2 regions of the Streptomyces sp. NPDC017940 genome follow, and region 1 is predicted to be linked to the other one. Evidence: riboswitches for the same ligand, from Rfam matches in the RefSeq annotation. Region 1 holds a riboswitch; the other holds the start of a gene.
The links. A riboswitch is a leader RNA that binds a small molecule or an ion and turns the genes downstream of it on or off. The one in region 1 is predicted to bind S-adenosylmethionine.
Positions count from the first base shown of each region.

Region 1 (14,730 bases):
TTCTCCGGCTTCGGTACGATCCTCGGCTCGGTCAACTTCATCACCACGATCATCTGCATGCGCGCGCCCGGCATGACGATGTTCCGCATGCCGATCTTCGTGTGGAACGTGCTGCTCACGGCCGTCCTGGTGCTGCTCGCCTTCCCGGTCCTTGCCGCCGCGCTGTTCGCCCTGGAGGCGGACCGCAAATTCGGCGCCCATATCTTCGACGCGGCCAATGGCGGCGCATTGCTCTGGCAACACCTCTTCTGGTTCTTCGGCCATCCAGAGGTGTACATCATCGCGCTGCCGTTCTTCGGAATCATTTCCGAGGTCATTCCGGTCTTCTCCCGCAAGCCGATGTTCGGCTACATGGGCCTGATCGGCGCGACCATCGCGATCGCCGGTCTCTCGGTGACGGTGTGGGCACATCACATGTACGTCACGGGCGGGGTGCTCCTACCGTTCTTCTCCTTCATGACGTTCCTCATCGCCGTACCGACAGGCGTGAAGTTCTTCAACTGGATCGGAACGATGTGGAAGGGGTCCCTGTCCTTCGAGACCCCGATGCTCTGGGCGGTCGGCTTCCTGATCACCTTCACCTTCGGCGGTCTGACGGGTGTCATCCTGGCCTCGCCGCCGCTGGACTTCCACGTGTCGGACTCGTACTTCGTGGTCGCGCACTTCCACTACGTCGTCTTCGGCACCGTGGTGTTCGCGATGTTCTCCGGATTCCACTTCTGGTGGCCGAAGTTCACGGGCAAGATGCTCGACGAGCGCCTCGGCAAGATCACCTTCTGGACGCTGTTCGTGGGCTTCCACGGCACCTTCCTCGTCCAGCACTGGCTGGGCGCCGAGGGCATGCCGCGCCGGTACGCGGACTACCTGGACGCCGACGGCTTCACCGCCCTGAACACGATCTCGACGATCTGTTCGTTCCTGCTCGGTCTGTCGATCCTGCCGTTCTTCTACAACATCTGGAAGACCGCCAAGTACGGCAAGAAGATCGAGGTCGACGACCCGTGGGGCTACGGCCGCTCGCTCGAGTGGGCCACGTCCTGCCCGCCCCCGCGGCACAACTTCCTCACGCTGCCGCGCATCCGCAGTGAATCCCCGGCGTTCGACCTGCACCACCCGGAGATCGCCGCTCTCGACCAGCTCGAGAACGCCGACCACGGCGACAAGGCCCTCGCCGGCAGCAAGGAGGCCGGCAAGTGAAGATCCAGGGCAAGATGTTCATCTGGCTGAGCGTCTTCGTACTGATCATGGCCGTCGTGTACGGCTGGTGGTCGAAGGAGCCCGCCGGCACCACCGCGCTCTTCCTGGCCTTCGGCCTGTGCATCATGATCGGCTACTACCTGGCCTTCACGGCCCGGCGGGTCGACGCCTCGGCACAGGACAACAAGGAGGCGGACGTCGCGGACGAGGCCGGCGAGGTGGGCTTCTTCAGCCCGCACAGCTGGCAGCCGCTGTCCCTGGCCATCGGTGGCGCGTTCGCCTTCATGGGCGTCGTCTTCGGCTGGTGGCTGCTGTACTTCTCGGCCCCGATCCTGCTGATCGGCCTGTGGGGCTGGGTCTTCGAGTACTACCGCGGCGAGAACCAGAACCAGTAGTCCTCCCGCTGGTCCTGTTGCACCGAAGGTCCGAAGGGGCCCGGACACTCCGTCAGGAGCGTCCGGGCCCCTTCGGTCTGCCGTTCGCCCGTCCGGGGGAATCCGGGGAGACTCGTACGGAGCACTCGGCGCGCCGGACCCGGCGGATCTTCATACCGTGTGCTCATGAGCAACTCTCCGCGAATCCGCACGGTACTGAGCTGTACGTTGCTGGTGGTCGCCCTCGGTGCGGGGGCCACGGCCTGCGGCAACGACGGCCATCCGCTCTCGGCCGAGCCGTACGACGCGGCGAGCCAGATCGCCTTCAGCGGGCCCGCGGGCAGCCGGAAGGCCGACCCGGACAAGCCCCTCGAAGTCACCGCCCAGGGCGGCGAGGGACGCATCACCGATGTGACCGCCACCGACGCCATGGGCCGCTACGTGGCGGGCGAACTGCGCGCCGACGGCTCCCGGTGGCGCAGCACGGCGCCACTGGCCGCCGGCGCGCACTACAGGGTCCGGGTCAGCACGGAGGACGACAAGGGCGCACCGGGCCGCAAGGTCATCACCTTCGCCACGAACCAGCCCGACCGGAGCAAGCAGCTCCAGGTCACCTTCGGCCCGCAGGCGGGCAAGTACGGCGTGGGCCAGCCCGCCACCGCGAAGCTCAGCGCCGACGTCCGGGGCAAGGAGCCGAGGGCCGCCGTGGAACGGGCCCTGAAGGTGCGCTCACAGCCCGCCACGGAGGGCGCCTGGCACTGGGTGGACGACAGGACGCTGCACTACCGCCCCAAGGAGTACTGGCCCGCCAACGCCACCGTGGACCTGCACAGCAACCTCGACGGCATCAAGGTCACAGACAGGCTCTGGGGCGGCTCCGCCAAGCCGCTGCGCTTCACCACCGGCGACAGGATCGAGGCGGTGACGGACGCCGGGGCGCACTCGATGACCGTCTACCGCAACGGCAAGAAGATCAATTCCATCCCGGTGACCACCGGCAAGCCCGGCTACGCCACCCGCAACGGCATCAAGGTGGTGCTCGGCAAGGAGTACGTCGTCCGCATGACCAGCGCCAGCATCGGCTCCGCGGACTTCTACGACAAGATGGTCTACTACGCGACCAGGGTCACCGACAGCGGCGAGTACGTGCACGCGGCCCCCTGGTCGGTGGCCTCCCAGGGCAGCGCGAACACCAGCCACGGCTGCACGGGCATGAGCACGGGCAACGCCGCCTGGTTCTACGAGACCGTCCGCCAGGGCGACATCGTGAAGGTCGTCAACAGTTACGGCGCCGACATGGACCCGTTCGGGAACGGATTCGGCGACTGGAACGTGAGCTGGGACAAATGGCGCAAGGGCAGCGCCCTCCTGGCCGACACCGAGGAGGGCCCGCCCCGCACGGACGCGGCCCGCCTGCGCCCCCAGTCGGCGTAGGGGCCCAGAAGGGCCCCGAAGGGCCCTGAGAGGGCGCGCAAACCCAAACCCGGGCTCAGGCGCTCAAGGCCGCCCGGCTGCGCAGCAGGGACGCCAACGCGGAGGCGAACTCCACGGGCTCGACCGGCAAGGTCACCGCGGCCTCGGCCCGGCTCCAGGTGGCAAGCCACGCGTCCTGCGGCCGCCCGATGAGCAGAAGCACCGGCGGCGCCTGGAAGACCTCGTCCTTGATCTGCCGGCACACACCCATGCCGCCGGCGGGCGCGGCCTCCCCGTCGAGCACGCAGACGTCGATGCCGCCCCGGTCCAGCTCCCGCAGGACCGCCGGGAGCGTCGCGCACTCGACGAAGCGGACTTCGGGCACGTCACCGGCCGGCCTGCGCCCGGTGGCCAGGCGGACCTGCTCCCGGGTGCTCGCGTCGTCGCTGTAGACAAGCACCGTGGCGGTCGGCTGCATGGTTCCTCCGCTTCGTCGAGGGGATCTCGCGCGGATGCTACCCCTCCCGACACCCCGTCAACAGCGCTTCGGGCACCGCCGCGATGGGCCATACGGGCTGGACACACGCCGCGGACACTCCGAACGGCACCCCCCGGGGTGAGGGCGGGATAAGCGACCGACATAATGTCGGTCGTGGCGACAGCAACGACAGTAGATACCGGGCACGCGCACCCGCCGGTCAATCGACCGAACCTCACCAGCGTCGGAACCATCATCTGGCTGAGTTCCGAGCTGATGTTCTTCGCGGCCCTCTTCGCGATGTACTTCACCCTGCGATCGGTGACAGGTCCAGAGCACTGGAAGGAAATGGCGGACAGCCTGAACTTCCCGTTCTCGGCGACGAACACCACCATCCTGGTGCTCTCCTCCCTCACGTGTCAGCTCGGCGTCTTCGCCGCCGAGCGCGGTGACGTGAAGAAGCTCCGGATGTGGTTCATCGTCACCTTCATCATGGGTGCGATCTTCATCGGAGGTCAGGTCTTCGAGTACACGGAGCTGGTCAAGCACGAGGGCCTCTCGCTCTCGTCGGACCCGTACGGCTCGGTGTTCTACCTGACCACCGGGTTCCACGGACTGCATGTGACAGGCGGCCTGATCGCCTTCCTGCTGGTCCTCGGCCGCACCTACGCGGCCCGGAGGTTCACCCACGAGCAGGCGACCGCCGCCATCGTCGTGTCCTACTACTGGCACTTCGTCGATGTCGTCTGGATCGGCCTCTTCGCCACGATCTACATGATCAAGTAATCGGTACCGGGGACCGCGGCGGCGCTTCGGCCGCCCCGACGCACCCGACGTACCGACACATTCCAGAAGCATCGACGCAGAAGATCCTGACACCGGGGTAATCCGTGAAAAAGCTCTCCGCACGACGACGCCATCCGCTGGCGGCGGTCGTCGTCCTACTCCTCGCGCTGGCGGCCACCGGGGGGCTGTACGCCGCGTTCGCTCCGGCGGACAAGGCGCAGGCCGACGAAACCGCTCAGTCCCTCGCCATCGACGAGGGCAAGAAGCTCTATGCCGTGGGCTGCTCCAGCTGCCACGGAACCGGCGGTCAGGGCTCCTCCGACGGCCCGAGCCTGGTGGGCGTGGGCGCCGCCGCTGTCGACTTCCAGGTCGGCACCGGCCGGATGCCGCTCCAGCAGCAGGGCGCCCAGGCGCCCAAGAAGAAGGTCATCTACAACCAGGCCCAGATCGACCAGCTGGCCGCGTACGTGGCCTCGCTCGGCGCGGGACCCAACGTCCCGACGAAGAAGCAGGTCAGCCCCGAGGGCGCCGACATCGCCAACGGCGGTGAACTCTTCCGTACCAACTGCGCGCAGTGCCACAACTTCACCGGTGAAGGCGGCGCGCTGACGCACGGCAAGTACGCCCCGAGCCTGGAGGGCGTCAGCCCCAAGCACATCTACGAGGCCATGCAGACGGGCCCGCAGAACATGCCGTCCTTCCCCGACACGACGATGCCGGAGAAGAGCAAGAAGGACATCATCGCGTACCTCGACGCGGTCAACGGTGAGCAGACCAAGAGCCCCGGCGGCCTCAAGCTGGGCGGTCTCGGACCGGTCAGCGAAGGCCTCTTCGCCTGGATCTTCGGCCTCGGCGCACTGATCGCGGTCGCCGTGTGGGTCGCCGCCCGGACCGCAAAGGCCAAGAAGTCATGAGTGGACAAGAGAACCCAGAGAACCTGCCCAGCGCGCAGGAATCCGCCCACGGCGGCGTAGCCGTGGCCGACGAGGCCCACCCGTTCGCGGACCCGGGGCTCCCGCCCCACGAGCACCGCGTCCAGGACATCGACGAGAAGGCCGCCCGGCGCTCCGAGCGCACCGTGGCGATGCTCTTCACCATCTCGATGCTGGCCACCGTCGGCTTCATCGCCTCGTTCGTGGCCTTCCCGGTCGACAAGAGCGTCTACATCTGGCCCATCGGCCACATCAGCGCGCTCAACTTCGCTCTGGGCATGACCCTCGGTACCGCGCTGTTCTGCATCGGCGCGGGCGCGGTCCACTGGGCCCGCACCCTGATGTCCGACGTGGAGGTCGCCGACGACCGGCACCCGATCGAGGCCGAGCCCGAGGTCAAGGCCAAGGTCATGGCGGACTTCGCGGCGGGTGCCAAGGAGTCCCAGCTCGGCCGGCGCAAGCTGATCCGCAACACCATGTTCGGCGCGCTCGCCATGGTCCCGCTGTCCGGTGTCGTCCTGCTGCGTGACCTCGGTCCGCTGCCGGAGGACAAGCTGCGGCACACGCTGTGGTCCAAGGGCAAGCTGCTCGTGAACATGAACACGAACGAGCCGCTGCGTCCCTCGGACGTCCAGGTCGGATCGCTGACCTTCGCCAAGCCCGAGGGTCTGGAGGAGCACGACCACTCCTTCCAGAAGGAGATCGCCAAGGCGGCCCTGATGATCGTGCGGATCCAGCCGGACGACATCAAGGACAAGCGCGAGCTCGCGTGGTCGCACGAGGGCGTCGTGGCGTACTCCAAGATCTGCACCCACGTGGGCTGCCCGATCTCCCTGTACGAGCAGCAGACGCACCACGTCCTCTGCCCGTGCCACCAGTCCACCTTCGACCTCTCCGACGGTGCCCGAGTGATCTTCGGCCCGGCCGGTCACGCGCTGCCGCAGTTGCGCATCGGCGTGAACGAGGAGGGCTACCTCGAGGCGCTCGGCGACTTCGAAGAGCCCGTCGGTCCTGCCTTCTGGGAGCGCGGATGAGTACCGAGAACAGCACGTCGACGGCGGCTCCGGCCGCCCCGGCGAACGACAGCCGCAAGCAGGCGCCCGCGGGTGAGCGGGTCGCCGACTGGGCGGACGGCAGGCTCGGGATCTACTCCCTGGCCAAGGCCAACATGCGCAAGATCTTCCCGGACCACTGGTCCTTCATGCTCGGTGAGATCTGCCTCTACAGCTTCATCATCATCATCCTCACGGGTGTGTACCTGACGCTGTTCTTCCACCCGTCGATGAACGAGGTGGAGTACCACGGCAGCTACGTGCCCTTGCAGGGCCAGCTGATGTCCGAGGCGTTCAACTCGACCATGCACATCTCCTTCGATGTGCGCGGTGGTCTGCTGATCCGGCAGATCCACCACTGGGCGGCGCTGATCTTCCTCGCCGGCATGTTCGTGCACATGATGCGCGTGTTCTTCACCGGTGCCTTCCGCAAGCCGCGCGAGGTCAACTGGGTGTTCGGCTTCCTGCTGTTCGTCCTCGGCATGTTCACCGGCTTCACCGGTTACTCGCTCCCGGACGACCTGCTCTCCGGCACCGGTGTGCGCTTCATGCAGGGCGCGGTCCTGTCCGTGCCGATCGTGGGCACGTATCTGTCGATGTTCCTGTTCGGCGGCGAGTTCCCCGGCGGCGACTTCGTGGCCCGGTTCTACTCGGTCCACATCCTGCTGCTGCCCGGCATCATGCTCGGCCTCGTGGTGGCGCACCTGATCCTGGTCTTCTACCACAAGCACACGCAGTTCGCGGGCCCCGGCAAGACCAACAAGAACGTCGTCGGCATGCCGCTGCTCCCGGTCTACATGGCCAAGGCCGGAGGCTTCTTCTTCCTGGTCTTCGGTGTCATCGCGGCCATCTCCGCCATCGCCACGATCAACCCGATCTGGGCGCTCGGCCCGTACCGCCCGGACCAGGTGTCCACCGGCGCGCAGCCCGACTGGTACATGGGCTTCTCCGAGGGCCTGATCCGTGTCATGCCCGGCTGGGAGATCAACTTCTGGGGTCACACGCTGGTCCTCGGCGTCTTCATCCCGCTGATCATCTTCCCGCTGGTCCTGGTCGCGATCGCGGTCTACCCGTTCATCGAGTCCTGGGTCACCGGTGACAAGCGCGAGCACCACATCCTGGACCGCCCGCGCAACGTCCCGACCCGCACGGCGTTCGGTGTCGCCTGGATGACGTGGTACTTCGTGCTGCTCGTCGGTGGCGGCAACGACCTGTGGGCCACGCACTTCCATCTGTCGATCAACACGATCACCTGGTTCGTGCGCGTCGCCTTCTTCGTCGGACCGGTCATCGCGTTCATCGTCACCAAGCGGATCTGCCTGGGTCTCCAGCGCCGCGACAAGGAGAAGGTGCTGCACGGACGCGAGTCCGGCATCATCAAGCGCCTGCCGCACGGCGAGTTCATCGAGGTGCACGAGCCGCTCGACTCCGAGCAGCTGCACACCCTCACCGCGCACGAGCAGTACAAGCCGCTCGAGATCGGCCCGACGGTCGACGAGAACGGGGTGCAGCGCAAGGTGAAGGGCTCGCAGAAGCTCAAGGCGAAGCTCTCCAAGGGCTTCTACGGCGAGGACAGCCAGATCCCGAAGCCGACCGCCGAGGAGTACAAGGAGATCACGAGCGGCCACGGCCACCACTGATCCCCGCGCGCCGCGACGCGCGCCGACCCCGAAGGTCGCCACGGCAGGAGCCCCGTCCAGTGCATGGACGGGGCTCTTTGCCGTCCCCGGGGCTGGATAGGGTGGCGGGGCACCCCCAAGTGCCGGGGTGCCCTCGTCGCGAGATCCCGCGAGAGACCCGTCTGACACCCAGGAGCGGCCATGAGCGCTGTGCACCCCGCAGGAGGCGACACCGCGGCGGCCCGTTCCTGGCCGGACGTACTGAACGGGCTGCTCGACGGGCGCGACCAGAGCGCGGACGACACGGCCTGGGCCATGGACCGCATCATGCGCGGCGAGGCCACCGACGCGCAGATCGCGGGCTTCGCGGTGGCGCTGCGGGCCAAGGGCGAGACCGTCGAGGAGATCTCCGGCCTGGTCCGCGCGATGTACGAGCACGCCCACGTCATCGACGTGCCGGGCCCGAGCGTCGACATCGTCGGCACCGGCGGCGACGGCGCCAGAACGGTGAACATCTCCACCATGTCCGCGATCGTCGTCGCCGGCACCGGTGCGAAGGTCGTCAAGCACGGCAACCGCGCGGCGTCCTCCGCTAGCGGAGCCTCCGACGTCCTGGAGAAGCTCGGCGTCAATCTGGAGCTCACCCCGCAGCGGGTGCGGGAGGTCGCCGACGAGGCGGGCATCACCTTCTGCTTCGCCGTGAAGTTCCACCCCGCGCTGCGGCACGTGGCGCCCGCGCGGCGCGAGCTGGGCATCCGGACCACGTTCAACTTCCTCGGTCCGCTGACCAACCCCGCCAGGGTGCGGGCGCAGGCCACCGGGGTCGCCGACGCGCGGATGGCGCCGATCCTCGCCGGCGTGCTCGCCGAGCGGGGCTCGTCCGCGCTCGTCTTCCGCGGTGACGACGGGCTCGACGAGCTCACCACGACGGCGACGTCCCGGGTGTGGGTGGTACGGGACGGGGGCGTGCGCGAGGAGGCCTTCGACCCCCGGGACGTCGGTGTGGACCTGGTGCCGGTGGAGGCGCTGAGGGGGGCTGACGCCGCCTACAACGCCGATGTCGCCCGGCGGTTGCTCGACGGGGAGTCCGGGCCCGTGCGGGACGCGGTCCTCCTCAACTCCGCCGCCGCGCTGGTCGCCCTCGGGCAGGGCGAAGGCTCCCTCCCCGAGCAGATCCTGGCCGGGATGGCCAAGGCCGCCGAGGCCATCGACTCGGGCGCCGCCAAGGCCGCGCTCGCGCGCTGGATCACCGCCAGCAACCGGTAGCCCCCCTGAAGGGGCGCGGGGAACTGCGCGCTCGGCCCGCGAAGGGCCGCAGACGCGTCTGCCGAGCAACTGTGCAGACGCGTCTGCGGCTTTTTCGTGGCTGGTCGCGCAGTTCCCCGCGCCCCTGGTGGGGCGCCGGACGCGCGCCCGCGCGGACGGGGCCGTCCGAATTCTGGACGGTGGTGTTGCGTTGGCAAGATCATGTGGCAGGATGCTGCGCAGGTCATGAGTAACAGCGACTACGGCCCCGGCCCGCTGTTCGGCAACCCTCCGTCCGTGGCGGGGTGCCCCGGGTGAAGACCAGGCGGTGGACAGCAAGGTTCATCGCAAGCGCGGACCCCTCGCGTCACCAGGGGTCCTGGTCGTCGAGGGAGCAGTCTCGTGAGCAAGCGAATGCGCTAGGGCCTCCGGCCCCGTTTTCCTGAACCCTCCGCCCGGCGAAGAGCGCCGCGCGTCGAGGCAACACCCGTACGCGGAGCGCCGATCGCGCCGTCGCGGCCACCGCCGCCGTCGTCCTCGCCGCCGCACGGGATCTTACGCAGCTGTTCCTTCGTGCCCGCAGGGAGATTTCGTCATGTCCGCACGCCCCGCCGCCCAGGTCGCCACCGCCCCCGCCACCGGCTCCGCCACCGACCCGGCGGACCCCGCCTGCGCCGCGCCGCTGCCCGTCCTCGGCCGCGATGTCACCGTTCCCCTCGTCACCGGCGGCGAGGTGACGTACGCGGCCCTCGACTACGCCGCGAGCGCCCCCGCCCTCCAGCGCGTGTGGGACGACGTGGCCGCGTACGCGCCGTACTACGGCAGCGTGCACCGCGGTGCCGGATACCTGTCGCAGCTGTCGACCGACCTGTTCGAGAACGCCCGGAGGACCGTCGCCGACTTCCTCGGGTGCCGGGAGGGCGACCAGGTGGTGTTCACGCGGTCCACCACCGACTCCCTGAACCTGCTCGCCGCCGCCCTGCCCGCCGACTGCCAGGTCTTCGTGTTCGAGACCGAGCACCACGCCTCGCTGCTGCCGTGGCGCGACGCCCGCGTCACCTACCTCGACGCCCCGCGCACCCACGACGACGCCGTCCACACCCTGGAGCGCGCCCTCGCCGACCGCGAACCCCACGGGCCTGCCCTGGTGTGCGTCACCGGCGCGTCGAACGTCACCGGCGAGCTGTGGCCGGTGCGTGAGCTGGCCGCCGCCGCGCACGCGCACGGCGCCCGCATCGTGCTCGACGCCGCCCAGCTGGCGCCGCACCACGCGGTGGACCTGGCCGAGCTCGACGTCGACTGGGTCGCCTTCTCCGGCCACAAGCTGTACGCGCCCTTCGGCTCCGGCGTGCTCGCCGGCCGCGTCGACTGGCTCCAGGAGGCCGAGCCGTACCTGGCGGGCGGCGGCGCCTCGCGGAAGGTGGCGCGCCGCGCCGACGGGGGAGTGGACGTCGAGTGGCACGACACGGCCGCCCGGCACGAGGCGGGCTCGCCCAACGTCATCGGCGCGTACTCCATCGCCTCCGCGTGCAGGGCGCTCCAGGAGGCCGGGTTCGACTCGCTCGTGGAGCGGGAGCGGCACCTGATCCGCACGGTCCGCGCGGGGCTCGCCGAGGTGCCGCAGGTGCGGGTGCTCTCGCTGTTCGGGGACGACGCGCCGCGCGTCGGCGTCATCTCGTTCGTCGTGGACGGCTGGAACAGCTCGCACTTCGCGGCCGCGCTGTCCGCCGAGTACGGCATCGGGGTGCGCGACGGCCTGTTCTGCGCGCACCCGCTGGTGCGCACCCTGCTCGGCGGCACGTCCGAGGAGCCCGGCGAGTGCGGCGCCCCGGAGGCCGCGCCCGGCGAGCGGTCCCTGAACGCGATCCGGGTGAGCTTCGGCGCGGGCACCCCGGACGAGCACGTGGAGCGGTTCGTACGGGCCGTCAAGGAACTGGTCGCCGACGGCGCCCGCTGGAACTACCGCACCGAGGACGGGCGTTGTGTGCCGGACACCGACGCCACCGGTGCCGCCACCGGTGCCGCCGCGGCCTGAACCGGCAGCCTGGAGCCCAGCACGATCATGCGCAGGGCGCGTTCGGTGGCGTCGGTGAGGAACTCCGCGCCCCGGCTCAGTGCCTCCGTGAGCGACACCGGGGCGGGCAGGATCGCGCTGTAGGCGTCCACGCCGAGCGCGCGCACCTCCTGCGCTCCGTCGCCGATGGTGCCCGCGAGCACGAGCACCGGCCTGCCGCACCGCTTGGCGCGGCGCGCCACCTCCGCGGGCACCTTGCCGCGCGGCGTCTGGTGGTCGAGGGCGCCCTCGGCGGTGACGACCAGGTCGGCGCGGGCGAGCCTGGCGTCCAGGTCCAGATGGTCGAGGAGCACGTCGAAGCGGGGCAGGAGCCGGGCGCCGAGCGCGGCGAGCCCCGCGCCGAGGCCTCCGGACGCGCCGGTGCCCGGGCCCCCGCGGAGGTCCGTGGCGACGCCGAGGTCGCGCGTGAGGACGTACGCCCAGTGGTCGAGGGCTCCGGCGAGCTCCTCGACCTGGGCGGGTGTCGCGCCCTTCTGCGGGCCGAAGACCCGGGCCACACCGTTGGGGCCGCACAGGACGTTGTGCGGGTTGCAGGCGACGAGCAGCTCGGTGCGGGCCAGGCGGGGGTCGACGCGCGCGGTGTCGATGTGGTGAAGGCGCGTCAGCTCTCGCCCCCCGTACGGGAGTTCCCAGCCGTCGGCGTCCAGGAGCCGCGCGCCGAGTGCCTGGAGCGCGCCCGCGCCCCCGTCGGAGGTGCCCGAGTCGCCGCAGCCCACCAGGACGCGGCGGGCGCCGGTGTCGAGGGCGGCCCTGATCAGCTCGCCGACGCCGTACGTGGTGGTGGCACCCGGGTCGCGCAGGTCCCGCGGGACCAGGCCGAGGCCCGCGGCGGCTGCCATCTCCACGACGGCGGTGCCGGAGCCGAGCAGCGCGAAGTGCGTGCCGATGCGCTCACCGAGGGGGCCCGTCGCGGGCAGCGCCACCAGCCGGCCCCCGGTGGCCGCGGCGAGCGCCTGCGCGGTGCCCTCGCCGCCGTCCACCAGCGGGATCAGGTCGACCTCTGCGTCCGGTACGACACGCCGCACACCGGCGGCGATGGCCTCGGCGGCGGACTGCGCGGACAGGGACTCCTTGAAGCCGCTGGGCGCGACGGCGACACGGGTCAGGGACATGGACGTACTCCTTGCGAAGGCGGGCGGGCGGGAGGGGCGGGCGTACGGCGAAGGCGTGGGCTCAGCGGACGACGGGCACGCCGAGCAGGGGCCACACCGCGAGCGCGAACAGCAGGACGAGCGCCGCCGTCAGGGGAGCGAGCACGGCGGACAGACGCAGCAGGTCACGCGAGGTGTAGGTGGGCGTACCCGGTAGGTCGGCGAAGAGGGTGACCGGCTTGGCGGACGCGGGCAGGGTGTGGCAGAAACCGGCGGCGGCGGTGGACGCGAGCGCGGCGGCGACGGGATTGACCCCGGCACCCGCGGCAGCCGCGATCACCAGCGGCACGAGCACCGACGAGCGGGCCGAGCGGGACTGGAGGACCAGATGGGCCGCCGTGCTGACCAGGACGACCACGGCCAGGAACAGCCAGGGCGGCACATCGACGGGCAGCCCCGCCACCAGCCACTTCGCCGCCCCCGAGTCGGACATGGCGACGCCCATCGCCATCGTCGCCGCCATGAAGAGCAGCAGCGACCACGGCACCGTCCGCAGCGCGTCCTTCAGGCGTACGGTGCCGAGCGCGGGCGACGAGGCGACGACGGCGCCGATCAACGCGACCGTCGCGGGCGGCACGTGGTGCAGCGGCTCGCTGCACCACAGCGCGACGACGGTGGCGAGCAGGAGGGCACAGCGCGTCTCGGCGGGCGCCCAGGGGCCGGTGACGGGGCCGCCCGCGCCCTCGGTGTCGCGTACGTGCTCCTGCATCTGCTCGGCCGTGATCCGGACGGGGCCCGCGCGGTCGGCGCGGCGTGTCGTCGTCAACAGCACGGCTTCTGCCGCCAGATGGGACGAGACGACCGCGAGGGGCAGGCCGAGCAGCAGCCACTGCGTGAAGCCGATCCGCTCGCCCGTGCTCTCCCACAGGACCGACACCGTGATCAGATGGGCGCCCGCACCGATCAGGGTGGCGACGGCGGACAGCAGGATCACGGTCGGGAACAGCAGCGCCAGCATCACGACGAGCCGTCCGCGGTCGGCGAGGGCCTTGGCGAGCGCGAGGAAGACCGGCAGGGCGAGTGCCGCCCTGCCGGAGGTGGCCGGTACCGCGAAGGCCGTCACGACGAGCGCGGCGGTCGTCAGATGCGTCAGCTGGCGCACGCTGCGCGCCCCGCCGACCAGGAACACCGCGGCGCGCCCCGCGAGGCCGCTGCGCGCCACGGCGGCGGCGAGCACGAACGCGCAGATCAGCAGCCACACCGTCGCGTCGCCGAGGGTCCCGAAGAGCGTGTCGCTGCTGATCACGCCGGTGGCGGTGAGGGCGAGCCCGGCGCCGAGCGCGATGTAGGTGTCGTCGATCGGCGTGCCGATCCAGGCGCAGGTGGCGAGCGTGAAGACCACGAGCGTGCAGCGGGCGTCCCCGCTCAGACCGGGGAAGTTGCCGGGCACGACGAGCAGCGCGCACAGGCTCAGGGCCAGGCAGAGCAGGGTCGACTGTCGCGGGGTCGGGGTCACGGAGTCCAGGGTTCCGCCGCGCCGTGAGCCACCGATGAGCCGGAGATGAAGGGAACTTCACCGGGCCCCGCGACCCCCTCAGGCCGGCAGCCGGTACCCCATGCCCCGTACCGTCTCCACCCGCTCCGCCCCCAGCTTCTTGCGCAGCGCCCGCACGTAGACGTCCACGATGTTCGAGCCCGGGTCGAAGTCGTAGCCCCATACGTGGGACAGGATCTGCTCGCGGGACAGGACCTGCCCCGGGTGGCGCAGGAACAGTTCGAGGAGCACGAACTCACGGGCCGTCAGGTCCACCGTCCGCTCGCCCGAGCGCGCCCGGCGCGTCCGCAGGTCGAGCGTCACCTCGCCGGCGCGCAGCACGGTCACCTCGGGCGCGCGGGCCGCCGTGCGCAGCCGCAGCCGCACCCGCGCGAGGAGCTCCTCGAAGCGGAACGGCTTGGTCATCCAGTCGTCGGCGCCGCCTTCGAGACCGGCGACCGTGTCCCGCACGCAGTCACGGGCCGTCAGCACGATCACCGGCGCCGACATCCGTGCCTCGCGCAGCTCCCGCAGGACCGTGAAGCCGTCGCGTCCGGGCAGCCCGATGTCGAGCAGGATCAGGTCGAAGCCGCCGGTGAGGGCGTAGTCGTACGCCGTGTCGCCGTCGCCCACGATCGTCGTCGTGAAGCCGTTGGCGCGCAGCCCCTTGTCGACGAAGGACGCGATGCGCTCCTCGTCCTCCACGATCAGGATGCGGTTCACGCGCGGTCCCCCGCGGTCGGGTGCAGACTCACGTCCGGTCCTCCAGTACGAGTACGAATGTGGCGCCGCCGCCCTCGGTGGGGCGCAGCAGGACCTCGCCGCGGTGGCCCCTGGCGATCGCGCGGACGATGGCGAGGCCGAGCCCCGCCCCGCTGGTCCTCGCGCCGCGCCGGGACGTGCCGCGGCGGAAGCGTTCGAAGATGACCTCGGCG
Region 1 covers NZ_JBIRHJ010000001.1:1,013,748-1,028,477, forward strand. The annotation lists gene ctaD (cytochrome c oxidase subunit I) at 1-1,197, shown strand, start outside; gene ACH4DX_RS04245 (cytochrome c oxidase subunit 4) at 1,194-1,592, shown strand; gene ACH4DX_RS04250 (Ig-like domain-containing protein) at 1,758-3,005, shown strand; gene ACH4DX_RS04255 (hypothetical protein) at 3,061-3,462, opposite strand; gene ACH4DX_RS04260 (heme-copper oxidase subunit III) at 3,628-4,248, shown strand; gene ACH4DX_RS04265 (c-type cytochrome) at 4,353-5,162, shown strand; gene ACH4DX_RS04270 (Rieske 2Fe-2S domain-containing protein) at 5,159-6,214, shown strand; gene ACH4DX_RS04275 (cytochrome bc complex cytochrome b subunit) at 6,211-7,872, shown strand; gene trpD (anthranilate phosphoribosyltransferase) at 8,053-9,117, shown strand; SAM riboswitch class IV at 9,339-9,456, shown strand; gene ACH4DX_RS04285 (aminotransferase class V-fold PLP-dependent enzyme) at 9,692-11,131, shown strand; gene ACH4DX_RS04290 (glycerate kinase) at 11,056-12,282, opposite strand; gene ACH4DX_RS04295 (SLC13 family permease) at 12,344-13,777, opposite strand; gene ACH4DX_RS04300 (response regulator transcription factor) at 13,856-14,518, opposite strand; gene ACH4DX_RS04305 (ATP-binding protein) at 14,547-14,730, opposite strand, start outside.

Region 2 (14,730 bases), on a different contig from region 1:
GTCCGCGGGAGCGCTCCCTCCGATGCGGCCGCCGTCCGTGACGATGACGCGGCCGTTGGGGACGGTCCCGGTGGGCAGTACCACCTGGGCACCGGCGAGAACCTTGCTGGGAGCCATCAGGTGGTTACCTCCGGGGAGTCGTGGGGGGTGATGGGGGTCGGGGGGCCGGTCGGGGCGGCGGGTCCGGTGCTTTCGGTGCTTCCGGTGCTTCCGGTGCTTCCGGTGCCTTCGGTGGCTCCGGTGCCTTCGGTGCTTTCGGTGGCTCCGGTGCCTTCGGCGGCTCCGGCGCCTCCAGCGCCTCCGGTGCCTTCCGCCGCTCCGGGTTGGAGAGCCGCCAGGAGGTCCCAGGCGAGCAGGCCCGCGCCCAGGCAGCCCGCCGCGTCGCCGAGTGCCGCGGGGACGATCTCGGGCAGCGTCTGGAACTGCACCACGCGGTCGGCGACGGCCGCGCGCAGCGGTGTGAACAAGGTTTCCCCGGCCTCGGCGAGGCCGCCACCGATGATCAGGGTGCGCGGGTCCAGGAGGGTGAGGGCCGTCAGGAGGCCGTCGGCGAGGGCGTCCACCGCGTTCTGCCAGACGGCCACGGCGCGCGGGTCGCCGGAGCGTACGGCCTTCGCGCAGTCCGCGGCGTCCGCGGTGGGGTCACCGCCGGCCTCCGCCCAGGCCTCGCTCACCGCGGACGCGGAGGCGAGGCGCTCCAGGCAGCCGCGCTGGCCGCAGCCGCAGGGCGGGCCGCCGGGGCGCACGACGATGTGGCCGATCTCGCCGGCCGAGCCGTGGGCGCCCGGTTCGATGGTGCCGTCGATGCCGATGGCGCCCGCGATGCCCGTGCCGAGCGGCACGAACAGGAAGCGGTCGGCGCCCTTGCCCGCGCCGAGGCGGCCCTCGGCGAGGCCGCCGGTGCGGACGTCGTGGCCGAGGGCCACGGGGATGCCGTCCAGGCGGGTGCTGAGGAGGTCGCGCAGCGGTACGTCGGTCCAGCCCAGGTTGGACGCGTACACCGCTGTGCCGCGGTCGGCGTCGACGATGCCGGGTACGGCCACGCCGGCCGCCGCGGCGGGTTCGCCCAGGTGGGTTACGCCGTGGGCGTGGAGGTCCGCGGCGAAGTCGAGGATCGACCGCACCACCGCTTCGGGGCCTCGGGTGCGGCCGGTCGGGCGGCGGGCCTCGTGGAGCAGGGTGCCGTCCGCCCCGACCAGGGCGGCCTTCATTCCTGTGCCGCCCACGTCCAGGGCGATGACATGTCTCACGGGGACAGTGTCGCGTGTGACCCCTTGAGAGGTCTAGTCCACATGTTCTGGCCCCTGGGCCTTGGGCTGGGCTTCTTTCCCCGCCTGGGGGTGGGTGGGGCCCTCGCGGGGCGCCCCAGGCCCGCCCCCTTCCCGTAACCGGGGGCTGCGCCCCCTGGACCCCCCTTTTCGGCACTCCGCGCCTCGTCCTCAAACGCCGGACGGGCTGGATGCCTCGCCGGGCGGTGTCAGGATCACGCTGCGTGTGAGGTTGCGGGGGTGGTCCGGGTCGTGGCCTCGGGACTCGGCCACAGTCACCGCCAGGCGTTGGGCGTGGACGAGGGCGGCCAGGGGGTCGAGGCCGGGGCCGGTGACGGCGATGGGGCCGTGGCGGTACTCCATCGCCGGGTACGCCTCCGTCCAGGCGCCGGACGCCTCCCGCATCTTCAGGGCGGCTTCGAGGGCGAGTCCGTAGGTCCAGCCGCGGCCGAGGAACGTCCACTGTTCGGCGCCGGTCACGTCGGCGGGCAGGGGAGCGGTGAGCGCTTCCTCGGCGTCGGCGGCCGCCTCCGCCACCGGCTTGACGCCGGGGATGTCGCCGAGCCCCGCCCGCAGGAACGGCCATGAACCAGGACGTACCGCACCCGGTCACGCGACCCGTTCGCCCGGCCGCGGCAGGCCGTCGAAGGTGCCGGCCGCGGTGGCCGCCCGCCGCCAGGAGTCGGGCTTGGTGGCTGTCTCTTCTGCGGTACGCGACATCCGCCAAGGCTCCTTGCCGGAGCGGGAGTTGCGGTCCGGGGTGGGGTGGTGCGGGTGCGGGGGAGTGCTCAGCAGGAGTACGTGGGCGCTGCAATAAGCCAAGGCCGTTGCAGAAGTGATACGCGCGTGGTGTAGACCTTGTAGCGGGACGCGGGGGAAACTCGCGGTTCGGCCAGGAACGACGAGGGTGGGAAACAGCAGTGCAGCGGCGCGTGACAGGTCTGACCGCGGCGGTGGCCGCGCTGAGCATGACGGCACTGCTCTCCGGCTGCGGCGGCGACTCCGGCGACTCCGGTGACGTCACCCTCAAGCTCGTGGCCGCCGACTACGGCGACTCCTCGGCGAACACCTCCAAGAAGTACTGGGACGAGCTGTCGAAGAAGTTCGAGGCCGAGCACCCGGGCATCAAGGTCGATGTGACCGTGCACGCCTGGACGGACGTCGACCGCGAGGTCAAGGAGATGGTGCAGGACGGGAACGCCCCCGACCTCGCCCAGATCGGCGCGTACGCCGACTACGCCGCGCAGGACAAGCTGTACAGCGCCGACGACCTGCTCTCCATCCCCACGCAGGCCGACTTCCTTGCCCCGCTCTCCAAGGCGGGCGAGGTGAACCGGGTGCAGTACGGCATGCCGTTCGCCGCGTCCACGCGCCTGCTGTTCTTCAACGAGAAGCTGTTCAAGAGCGCCGGCATCAAACCGCCGGAGAGCTGGGACGAGTTGCAGGCCGCCGCGCAGAAGCTGAAGGCGCGCGGCGTGAAGATCCCCTACGCGCTGCCGCTCGGCCCGGAGGAGGCGCAGGCCGAGACGATGCAGTGGCTGCTCAGCGGGGGCGGCGGCTACACCGACAACGTCGGCTCGTACGACATCGACGCCAAGCCCAATGTGACGACCTTCAAGTGGCTGAAGGACGAGCTGGTCGGCAAGGGCCTCACCGGTCCGACGCCGCCCGGCAAGCTGAACCGTGCCGAGGCCTTCGCGGCCTTCACCCGCGGTGACGTCGGCATGCTCAACGGGCACCCCACCCTGATGCAGATGTCCGCGAAGAAGGGCCTGAAGTACGGGATGGTGCCGATGCCCGGCATCGACGGCAAGGCCCAGTCCACGATGGGCGTCGCCGACTGGATGATGGCCTTCAAGCAGAACGGTCACCGCGAGGAGATCGGCGAGTTCCTCGACTTCGTCTACAGCACCGAGAACGTCCTCGACTTCTCGCGCGAGTACGACCTGCTGCCCGTCACGACGTCGGCGTCGCAGGCCATGGCGGAGAACAAGGAGGACTCGGCGAAGCTCGGCCAGTTCCTGGAGGAGCTGCCCGCCTCGCAGCTGTACCCGGTCGGCAAGACGTCGTGGGCGCAGGTGTCCGTGCAGGTCAAGAAGTACATCGGCAAGACCGTCGACGAGAACGGCAACCCGGAGGCCATCCTCGGCCAGATCGAGGCGAAGGCCGCCGCGGAGGAGAACGCGCAGTGACCCGGCGGCGGGGCCGGGGTTAGCGTGGTCGTCATGACGGACCACCCCGACGCCGGTGCGCGCGACGCTCCCGGTACGCCGGGTGCCCCCGGTGATCCCGGTACGCCCGGCGCTCCTGGAACGCACGGTGACCCCGGTACGCCCGACGCTTCCGGAACGCCGGGTCCGCCCAGTGATCCCGGCGCTCCCGGCACGCCCGGTACGCCCGCCGCGGCGGACGACGCGCGGCCCGCTTCCGGTGCGCTCTCCGGCCGGGCCGAGGCGGTGCTCGCCCTGGAGCGGCGCAACTGGGCCGGGCCCGGCGCCAAGGAGCGGGCAGTCCGGGAGGAGCTGGGGCTCGCCCCGGTGCGCTACTACCAGATCCTGAACGCGCTGCTCGACGACGAGCGTGCCCTGGCCCACGATCCGGTCACCGTGAACCGGCTGCGGCGGGTCCGCGAGGCGCGGCGCGCCGAACGTTAGGGCTAAGGTCTGGCCTATGGGTGACCCGACGTACTGCCTGCCGCAGCCGCTGACGCCCGCCGGGCGCGACGGCCTCGCCGCGATCCTGGCCCGGCCCGAACGCGCCGTGATCGCCCTCGACTTCGACGGCACGCTCGCGCCGATCGTGCCCGACCCCGAGCAGGCGCGGGCGCACCCCGGCGCGGTGCCCGCGCTCGCCGCGCTCGCGCCCGAGGTGCGTTCCGTGGCCGTCGTCACCGGCAGGCCCGCCGGGGTCGCCGTGCGGCACGGCGGGCTCGCGGGGGTTCCCGGCCTCGAACACCTCGTCGTCCTCGGGCACTACGGGGCCGAGCGCTGGGACGCCGTCAGCGCGACCGTGCAGGCCGCCGAGCCGCATCCCGGGGTGGCGGGGGCGCGGGCGGAGCTGCCGGGGTTCCTGGACGCGATCGGGGCGTGGCGCGGGACCTGGATCGAGGAGAAGGGGCGGGCCGTCGCCGTGCACACGCGGCGGGCGCGGGATCCGCAGGCGGCGTTCGAGGAGTTGCGGGGGCCGCTCGGGGAGCTGGCCGCTCGGCACGGGTTGATCGTCGAGCCGGGGCGTCTGGTGCTCGAGCTGCGGCCGCCCGGGGTCGACAAGGGGGTCGCCCTGGTCGACTACGTACGGGAGGTGGGTGCCGAGTCCGTCCTGTACGCGGGGGACGACCTCGGGGACCTGCCCGCGTTCGCCGCCGTCGAGAAGTTGCGGTCGGACGGGGATGTGCAGGGGCTGCTGGTGTGCAGTGGCAGTGCGGAGGTCACTGAGCTGGCCGATCGTGCCGACCTCGTCGTCAACGGTCCCGCCGCCGTGGTCGCCCTCCTGGCGGGCCTGGCCGACCGGCTGTCCTGACCTGCCCCGGCCGTCGGTCCTTCCTCGCTGCACTCCCCGCCGTTCCGCCCCTGGCGGACCAGCTGCCCACACCGGGAGACAAAGGGTGGGTGGGTGGGGAAAATCCGCCGTGGAGCGGCGGGTCAGGGCAGGTACAGGCCCGGGCTAGGCCGAAGGCGTCAAGGCGTGGAGTTGGTCCAGGAACCACTGGGCCGGAGGGAGCGCCGTGGCAGCGGCGGCAAGGCGCTTGGTGCGCTCCGCCCGCTCCTCGACGGGCATCACGAGCGCTTCGTGGAGCGCCGCGGCCGTCCCCGAGACGTCGTACGGGTTCACGGTGATCGCGTCCTCGCCCAGCTCCGCGTGCGCCCCCGCCTCCCGGGACAGGACGAGCGCGCACCCCTCGTCGGAGACGACGGGCACCTCCTTGGCGACCAGGTTCATGCCGTCCCTGATGGGGTTGACGAGGGCGACGTCGGCGAGCCGGTACGCGGCGAGGGAGCGCGCGAAGTCGTCCTTGACGTGCAGGACGACGGGCGTCCAGTCGGCGGTCCCGTACGCGGAGTTGATGGACTCGGCGACACGCGAGACCTCCGCGGTGTAGTCGCGGTACACCGCGAGGTCCTGCCGCGAGGGGTAGGCGAACGCCACGTGCACCACCCGCTCGCGCCACTCCGGCCGGTCGTCGAGGAGCTGGCGGTAGGCGTGCAGGCCGCGCACGATGTTCTTGGACAGCTCGGTGCGGTCCACCCGGACGATGGCCTTGCGGGCCGCCCCCGAGGCGTCCGTGCCGATCTGCTCCCGCAGCGTCACAAGGCGTTCCTCGACGTCGTCCCGGCGCGACCGCTCCCGCAGGAAGTCCGCGTCGGCCCCGAGCCCGTGCACGCCGACGCGCGTGCCCGTCGTACCGCCGAGGAGCGCCACGCAGCAGTCGGTGAAGGCGTCGGCCCACCGCCCGGTGAGGAACCCGAGCCGGTCCGCGCCGAGCATCCCGCGCAGGACCTGCTCGGCGATGTCGTCGGGCAGCAGCCGGAAGTAGTCGACGGGCGCCCAGGGCGTGTGCGAGAAGTGGCCGATGCGCAGGTCATCACGGAGCTCGCGGAGCATGCCGGGCACCAGCGTCAGGTGGTAGTCCTGGACGAGGACGGCCGCGCCGGGCGCCGCCTCCCGCGCGAGGGCCTCGGCGAAGGCCCGGTTGTACGTCTCGTACGCGGCCCACTGCGCCCGGAACTCGGGACCGAAGGCGGGTTCGAGCGGTGTCTGGTACAGCATGTGGTGCACGAACCACAGCACGGAGTTCGCGATGCCGTTGTACGCGTCGGCGTGCACGGCGGCGTCGATGTCGAGCATGCGCACACCGGGCTCGCCGACCCCGCGCCGCACGGCCTCCCGGTCGCCGTCGCCGAGCGCCGAGCACACCCACAGGGCGTCGGCGTCGTCACCGATGGCGCTGAGCCCGGAGACGAGGCCGCCGCCGCCGCGTTTGGCGTCGAGCGTCCCGTCGTCGCCGAGGGAGTACGTCACCGGGCCGCGGTTCGACGCGACGAGGACCTGGGCGGCTGCGTGCTCGGAGACCATGTGGCGAACCTAGCCGCTGACGGAAACGCTCAAACGTGCGGGCGGCCGACGTCACATCCCCGTCGGGTCCGCCGGGGCGGGCCGCGCCGAGAATTGCCTGCTCAGGCCACCCTGCGCCGCGCGTACTCCGCGACCTGGGCCATCGGTGGCCGCTCCTCGGTGTCCACGGGGTGCGTCCGCGGCTCGAAACCGTGCTCGCCCCGGACGAACTGGGTCAGCTCGGGGCGTACGAGATGGGCGCGGGCGAGCCGCAGCTGCGCGGTGCGGTAGATCGCCGCCGCCATCCGTCCGAGGGCCTGCCCGTCCTGGTGGCGGTGGACGCGTACGCCGACGTCGACCTGCGCGAGGGCGTCGAGGCCCGCGGTGTGCAGCGCGTCCACGAGCAGACCGAGCTCGACCCCGTACCCGACGGGGAAGGGCAGGCGTTCCAGGAGCGACCTGCGGGCCGCGTACTCGCCGCCGAGCGGCTGCACGAACCCGGCGAGCTGCGGCCAGTGCATGTTCAGGAGGGGGCGCGCCATCAGCTCGGTGACCCGGCCGCCCTGTCCGGCCGCCGTGCCGAGGGGGCGGTCGTACATCGCCTTCACGAAGTCCACGTCGGGCTCGGTGAGGAGCGGCCCCACGATGCCGGAGACGAAGTCCGCCGAGAACTCCTTCAGGTCCGCGTCGACGAACGCGACGACGTCACCGCGGGTGACCAGGAGGGACCGCCACAGGACCTCGCCCTTGCCGGGCAGCGCGGGCAGGCGCGGCAGGATCTCGTCCCGGTGCACGACCCGGGCGCCGGCGGCCGCGGCGACCTCCGCCGTGCGGTCGCCCGAACCGGAATCGATCACCACCAGTTCGTCGACCAGCGGTGTCCGCTCCATCAGCGCGCGGCGAATCTCGGCCACGATGGCGCCGACGGTCCCCTCCTCGTCGAGAGCGGGCAGCACCACGCTCACCGAGGTGCCCGCTGCCCGTTTGGCGGCCAGGAGGGCGGAGGGCGGGCGGTCGGCGACGGACCAGGAACGCCTGCTCAGCCAGCGCTCGACCTCTTCCAGCACGCGCGGTCCTCCCGATTGTGATCCATCTCGCGCTACGGACGACTATCTCAAGCGTCCAGGGCTTCGGTTACAGTCTTGGACAACGCGCATGACCATCGCACGTCGGTGGCCGTCGCGTCACAAATGCCCCGGGCGTTCTGCGCCCGGCGCCATACCGCTCATCCAGAGGGGCAGAGGGATACGGCCCGTTGAAGCCCCGGCAACCACCCAGTCGGTCTCGTACGCGATCCATCGGATCCGGCGTCGCGAGGCTCCCGGCTCGGGAAGGTGCCAATTCCGTCTCGCGGCGAGATGCGTCGCGAGGAAGATGAGGAGAAAGGGCCTCGCCTCCATGGCTGTGCAGACTGTCGAAACCTCCCCCGCCGCCGGCGCCACCGCCGCCACCGGGACTCCCGCCGTCGATCTCGGGCCCGCGTCCGGCCTCTCCTGCCGCGAGTGCGGAACCCGCTTCGACCTCGGTCCGATCTTCGCCTGCGCCGAGTGTTTCGGACCGCTCGAAGTCGCCTACGACCTGCCGCTCGGCGACCCGGAGGCCCTGCGCAGGAAGATCGAGTCCGGTCCGGCCAACATCTGGCGCTACGCCCCGCTGCTGCCGGTCCCCGCCGACGTGGCCGACAAGCCGAACCTCAACCCGGGCTGGACCAAGCTCGTCAAGGCCGACAACCTCGCCCGTGAGATCGGTGTCGAGCCGGGGAGGCTGTTCGTCAAGGACGACTCGGGCAACCCCACGCACTCCTTCAAGGACCGCGTCGTCGCCCAGGCCCTCGAAGCCGCCCGCGCCTTCGGCTTCACCACCCTGTCCTGCTCCTCCACGGGCAACCTCGCGGGGGCCGTGGGCGCCGCCGCCGCCCGTGCGGGCTTCCGCTCCTGCGTGTTCATCCCGCACGACCTGGAGCAGGGCAAGGTCGTCATGGCCGCGGTGTACGGCGGTGAGCTCGTCGGCATCGAGGGCAACTACGACGACGTGAACCGTTTCTGCTCCGAGCTCATCGGCGACCCGCTCGGCGAGGGCTGGGGCTTCGTCAACGTCAACCTGCGGCCCTACTACGGCGAGGGCTCCAAGACCCTCGCGTACGAGATCTGCGAGCAGCTGGGATGGGTGATCCCCGACCAGCTCGTGATCCCCATCGCCTCCGGCTCCCAGCTCACGAAGATCGACAAGGGTCTGAAGGAGCTGATCGCGCTCGGCCTGGTCGAGGACAAGCCGTACAAGATCTTCGGTGCCCAGGCGGAGGGCTGCTCGCCGGTGTCGGCGGCGTTCAAGGCCGGGCAGGACGTGGTCCGCCCGCAGAAGCCGAACACCATCGCCAAGTCGCTCGCCATCGGCAACCCGGCCGACGGGCCCTACGTCCTGGACATCGCGCGGCGCACCGGCGGCGCGGTGGAGGACGTCGACGACGAGCAGGTCGTCGACGCGATCAAGCTTCTCGCCCGCACGGAAGGGATCTTCGCCGAGACGGCGGGCGGGGTGACCGTGGGGGTCACCCGGAAGCTGGTCGAGGCGGGGCTGATCGATCCTTCCCTCACCACCGTCGTGCTCAACACCGGGGACGGTCTGAAGACGCTTGACGCTGTCGCTGAGACTTCGCAGGTCACGGCGACCATTCCGCCGAGCCTCGACGCGTTTCGCTCCGCCGGGCTCGTCGGTCGGACGCCGTAGGGCCTGATCGTCGTCGCCGACGGGCGGCCGTGGTCCGTCCGCGCGCAGTTCCCCGCGCCCCTTCCAGGGGCGCCCCACTCCCCGTCCCTCAGAGGTGAACCCCATGAGCGTCAGCGTTCGCATCCCCACCATCCTTCGTACCTACACCGGTGGCCAGGCCGAGGTCGTCGCCGAGGGGGGCACCCTCGGTGAGGTCATCGCCGATCTGGAGAAGAAGCACACCGGGATCGCCGCCCGGGTCCTGGACGACCAGGGCAAGCTGCGGCGGTTCGTGAATGTGTACGTCAACGACGACGACGTGCGGTTCGAGCAGGGCCTGGAGACGGCCACGCCGGACGGCGCGGGCGTCTCGATCATCCCGGCCGTCGCCGGCGGCTGCTGACCGGCACGCGGCGTCACCGGTGTTGCCCCCTCCGCGAGAGAAGCGGAGGGGGCAATTCTGTGTGATTGAGCGCGGTACAGTTGGGAATGGAGCTTCGATTCCCGCCCCGGGCGGTGCCCGGCGGATAGGCGAAGTCGGCCTCGGGCCGACAAGAAGCAGCCAAAGTGCCCGGCCCATTCAAGCCTTATGTGGCTTTTGCCCGGCCCGACTTGCCCTGAACTCCGATGAATTCTCCGCATATCGGAGAACAGTCCTGCCCAGAATTCTCGTCCGATTGACCTGTTGCAGACGGCAGTTGGACAGATACATTCAGCCGCGGTCGACGCGTTCCGGCGCACACCCCCAACCCGTAGGGGGTGAGGTCTGACCCGGGTCCGCGAAGTGCGGTCCTGCGCAAGGGCCAGTAATAGGGGAGTTAGGCATGGCTCAGGGCACCGTCAAGTGGTTCAACGCGGAGAAGGGATATGGCTTCATCGCGGTCGACGGTGGTGCGGATGTTTTCGTCCACTACAGCGCGATCCAGATGGACGGCTACCGCACCCTGGAAGAAGGTCAGCGAGTGGAGTTCGAGATCTCGCAGGGCCAGAAGGGTCCGCAGGCGGACATGGTCAAGCTCGCCGTCTAGCTCGGCGCGACCGACCACCGAGGCAAGCATCGTGAGGGGCTCGTATCCCATGGGGGTACGGGCCCCTCGCGTGTGCCCGCGCGCCCGCGGACGAGTCCGGAGCGCTCCGGGGATCCGGGAGAGGCGCTTGCACTCGCAGGGGCCGAGTGCTAATCATTGGCGTTAGCACTCTACGAGTGAGAGTGACAGAACTTGGATCGGGTCGGTGAGGTCCGCAGGCCGGGTGGGGCAAGGAACCACACGGCACGCAGGCCGTCCGTCGCGGGCGCCAGCACGGTCCGTTTGCTTTTCCACCCCGTCCGGGAGGACCACTTCACATGGCCAAGATCATCGCGTTCGACGAGGAGGCACGGCGCGGCCTCGAGCGCGGCATGAACCAGCTCGCCGACGCCGTCAAGGTGACCCTGGGCCCCAAGGGTCGCAACGTCGTCCTCGAGAAGAAGTGGGGCGCCCCCACGATCACCAACGATGGTGTGTCCATCGCCAAGGAGATCGAGCTCGAGGACCCGTACGAGAAGATCGGCGCCGAGCTGGTCAAGGAGGTCGCGAAGAAGACGGACGACGTCGCCGGTGACGGCACGACGACCGCGACCGTCCTCGCCCAGGCGCTCGTCAAGGAAGGCCTGCGCAACGTCGCGGCCGGCGCCAACCCGATGGCCCTCAAGCGCGGCATCGAGAAGGCCGTCGAGGCCGTCTCCGGCGCCCTGCTCGAGCAGGCCAAGGACGTGGAGACCAAGGAGCAGATCGCCTCCACCGCCTCCATCTCCGCCGCCGACACCCAGATCGGCGAGCTCATCGCCGAGGCCATGGACAAGGTCGGCAAGGAAGGCGTCATCACCGTCGAGGAGTCGCAGACCTTCGGTCTGGAGCTCGAGCTCACCGAGGGCATGCGCTTCGACAAGGGCTACATCTCGGCGTACTTCGCCACCGACATGGAGCGTATGGAGGCGTCGCTCGACGACCCGTACATCCTGATCGTCAACTCCAAGATCTCCAACGTGAAGGACCTCCTTCCGCTCCTGGAGAAGGTCATGCAGTCGGGCAAGCCGCTGCTGATCATCGCCGAGGACGTCGAGGGCGAGGCCCTGTCCACGCTGGTCGTCAACAAGATCCGCGGCACCTTCAAGTCCGTCGCCGTCAAGGCCCCTGGCTTCGGCGACCGCCGCAAGGCCATGCTCGGCGACATCGCCATCCTCACGGGCGGCACGGTCATCTCCGAGGAGGTCGGCCTCAAGCTGGAGAACGCCGGTCTCGACCTGCTCGGCCGCGCCCGCAAGGTCGTCATCACCAAGGACGAGACGACCATCGTCGACGGCTCCGGTGAGAGCGACCAGGTCCAGGGTCGCGTCAACCAGATCCGCGCCGAGATCGAGAACAGCGACTCCGACTACGACCGCGAGAAGCTCCAGGAGCGCCTGGCGAAGCTCGCGGGCGGCGTGGCCGTCATCAAGGCCGGTGCCGCCACCGAGGTGGAGCTCAAGGAGCGCAAGCACCGCATCGAGGACGCCGTGCGCAACGCCAAGGCGGCCGTCGAGGAGGGCATCGTCGCCGGTGGTGGCGTGGCCCTGCTCCAGGCCTCCTCGGTCTTCGAGAAGCTGGAGCTCGACGGCGACGAGGCCACCGGTGCCGCCGCTGTGAAGCTGGCCCTGGAGGCCCCGCTGAAGCAGATCTCCGTGAACGCCGGCCTCGAGGGTGGCGTCATCGTGGAGAAGGTCCGCAACCTCACCCCGGGTCACGGCCTGAACGCCGCGAACGGCGAGTACGTGGACATGATCGCCGAGGGCATCATCGACCCGGCGAAGGTCACGCGTTCCGCGTTGCAGAACGCCGCGTCCATCGCCGCGCTGTTCCTCACCACCGAGGCCGTCATCGCCGACAAGCCGGAGAAGGCCGCTGCCGCGGGCGCTCCGGGCGGCATGCCGGGCGGTGACATGGACTTCTGATCGGCCCCCGTGGTTGATCGGCTGTCCTGAAGCCGTACGGCTTTCCCGAGCTGTACGAAGGGGCGGTGCCCTCCGCGAGGAGGGTGCCGCCCCTTTGGCGTGCCCGGGGCGGAATGAGGTGGTCCGGTGCGCTGTTGACGGATGCGGAGGATGCCTCCGTTCCATCCGTGACCGATTCTCTGAGGAGCTCATTCATGGCCCCCCTCTCCGTCCCCGCGGACCGTGCCTCCGCGGACCGTGCCCCCGCCGACCGCGCCGCCGCGGTCCTGTCCCGGCCCTTCACCCTCGGCGGGCTCACCGTTCCGAACCGGATCGTGATGGCGCCGATGACCCGGAACTTCTCCCCCGACGGGGTGCCGGGTGCGGACGTGGCCGCCTACTACGCCCGGCGGGCCGCCGCACAGGTCGGACTGATCATCACCGAGGGCACCTACGTCGGCCACGAGTCGGCGGGCGAGAGCGACCGCGTCCCGCGGTTCCACGGCGCGGAGCAGCTCGCGGGTTGGGCGAAGGTCGTGGACGCCGTGCACGCGGCGGGCGGGAAGATCATGCCGCAGCTGTGGCACATCGGCATGGTGCGCCGCGCGGGCCTGCCCCCGTTCGCGGACGCCCCCGCGGTCGGCCCCTCCGGGCTGCGCCTCGACGGCACCGAGGGCACCGGCAAGGCGATGACGCGCGCCGACCTCGACGCCGTGATCGGGGCGTTCGCCGAGGCCGCTGCCGCCGCCGAGCGCATCGGCTTCGACGGCGTCGAACTGCACGGCGCGCACGGCTACTTGCTCGACCAGTTCCTGTGGGCGGGCACCAACCGCCGTACGGACGCGTACGGCGGCGACCTGGTGGCCCGCACGCGGTTCGCGGCGGAGATCGTGGCCGCCGTGCGCGCGGCCGTCGCCCCGGACTTCCCTGTCGTCCTGCGCTACTCCCAGTGGAAGGCCGACGCCTACGACGCCCGCATCGCCGACACCCCCGCCGAACTCGACGCCCTCCTCTCCCCGCTCGCCGCGGCCGGCGTGGACGCCTTCCACGCCTCGACGCGCCGCTACTGGCTGCCCGAGTTCGACGGCTCCGAGCTGAACCTGGCGGGCTGGACGAAGAAGCTCACCGGCAAGCCGGTCATCACCGTCGGCTCGGTCGGCCTCGACGGCGACTTCATGCGCGCCTTCCAGGGCGAGGGCGCTCCCGTCAAGGGAATCGACAACCTCCTCGACCGCCTGGAGCGCGACGAGTTCGACCTCGTCGCCGTCGGCCGCGCCCTCCTCGCGGACCCGCGGTGGGCGGCGAAGGTCCTCGGCGGGGCCTTCGACGAGCTGTCGTCGTACGACCCGGAGGCGCTGGCGACGCTGCGCTGACCCGGGGTCGGGGGAGCCGACGGGGCGGGGCGGGCGGGACCCTTGCGGTCCGCCCGCCCCGCTCGTGCGTTCGGGGGCGGCCGGGGGACCGCTGAGGCTTTCGAAAAAACTTCGGGGAGGGTGTCAACCGGATCGGACGCCGCGGGCCTAGAGAAGGTGTACCGACCAGAGGGGGAGCACGTCATTGACCGCTGAGGAATTCGAGGAGTTCTACGCCCACGCGGTCAGACGGCTCACCGGACAGCTCTATGTGATGCTCGGCGACCTGCACGAGGCGCAGGACGTCGTGCAGGAAGCCTTCGTCAAGGCCTGGAGCAGGCGGGGGCGGCTGCGGCGCGAGGCCGCGCCCGAGGCCTACGTACGGACCGTGGCCTGGCGGCTCGCGCTGCGCCGCAGGCAGGGGCTCTTCCGGGCCGAACGGGCCTGGCAGCGGCACGGCGGGCCCGGTGCCGCCGACGCGCCCGACCCCGGTGCGGTCGTCCTGGTCGAGGCGCTCAAGGAACTGTCCCCGCAACAGCGCAGGACCGTGGCCCTGCGCTACGTGTGCGATCTGTCCGTCGAGCAGATCGCCCACGAGACGGGCCTGTCCACCGGCACGGTCAAGACCCATCTCTCCCGTGGCAGGGCCGCGCTCGCGCCCCGACTGCGGGACCTCTCCACGCAGGAGGCGCACGGTGGCTGAGCAGCCGCGCGACGGGCACCCCGGTTCCGGGGGCCACTTCGACCACCGGCTCCCCGGTTCCGGGGGGTGCCCCGACGACGACATCGTTCTGGCGGCCGCGCTCCGGGGCCTCGCGGGGCAAGGGCGCGGGCTCGCCGCCCCCGTGGCCGCCGTGGAGATCACCCGGCGTGGTGATCGTGTCCGGCGGCGCCGGTTCGCCGTGCTCGCGGCGGCCGCCGTCGTGGTCTTCGGCGGGGTGAGCGGGGGGCTGGTCGCGGTTGCCGGGCCGGGGGAGGGTGTGCGGCCCGCCGGGCGTACGGATGGGCCCGGGCCTCGGCCCGCGCCGTCCTCCGGGGACTCGCCGGGGCCCACCGCGGTGCCGTCCGCGTCGGTGCCGCCGCCGCCCTCGTCCGGGCCGCCGCCGTCCTCGGCCGCGCCGCCGCCCACCGCTACGGCCACGGGGGGGCTGCCGCCCACCGCTACGGCTACCGGGGGGGCGCCGCCCACCACCGCTTCTGCCGGGGGCGGGGGCGGGCGGACGTATCCGCCCGCCGGGGGGCCGGAGTCGTCGTAGGGGGACCCCCCCGGCTGGCGCGGCACCCCTTCGGGGGCTGCGCCCCCGGACCCCCCTGTCGGTCTGAACGGCCTCGTCCTCAATCGCCGGACGGGCTGTGACTGCCCGCCGGTGGCCTTGAACTGCCCGCCGGAAGTGCCGGGGGC
Region 2 covers NZ_JBIRHJ010000006.1:124,394-139,123, forward strand. The annotation lists gene nagA (N-acetylglucosamine-6-phosphate deacetylase) at 1-117, opposite strand, end outside; partial or broken gene ACH4DX_RS21650 (ROK family protein) at 333-1,250, opposite strand; partial or broken gene ACH4DX_RS21655 (SIS domain-containing protein) at 1,440-1,988, opposite strand; gene ACH4DX_RS21660 (ABC transporter substrate-binding protein) at 2,189-3,460, shown strand; partial or broken gene ACH4DX_RS21665 (DUF3263 domain-containing protein) at 3,704-3,922, shown strand; gene otsB (trehalose-phosphatase) at 3,939-4,787, shown strand; gene ACH4DX_RS21675 (trehalose-6-phosphate synthase) at 4,932-6,341, opposite strand; gene ACH4DX_RS21680 (glucosyl-3-phosphoglycerate synthase) at 6,443-7,387, opposite strand; SAM riboswitch class I at 7,543-7,701, shown strand; gene thrC (threonine synthase) at 7,719-9,047, shown strand; gene ACH4DX_RS21690 (ubiquitin-like small modifier protein 1) at 9,151-9,429, shown strand; gene ACH4DX_RS21695 (cold-shock protein) at 9,851-10,054, shown strand; gene groL (chaperonin GroEL) at 10,372-11,997, shown strand; gene ACH4DX_RS21705 (NADH:flavin oxidoreductase) at 12,192-13,349, shown strand; gene ACH4DX_RS21710 (SigE family RNA polymerase sigma factor) at 13,534-14,031, shown strand; gene ACH4DX_RS21715 (hypothetical protein) at 14,024-14,584, shown strand.
Region 2: linked by a shared signal. The riboswitch ahead of thrC (threonine synthase) and the one ahead of ACH4DX_RS04285 (aminotransferase class V-fold PLP-dependent enzyme) in region 1 are both predicted to bind S-adenosylmethionine.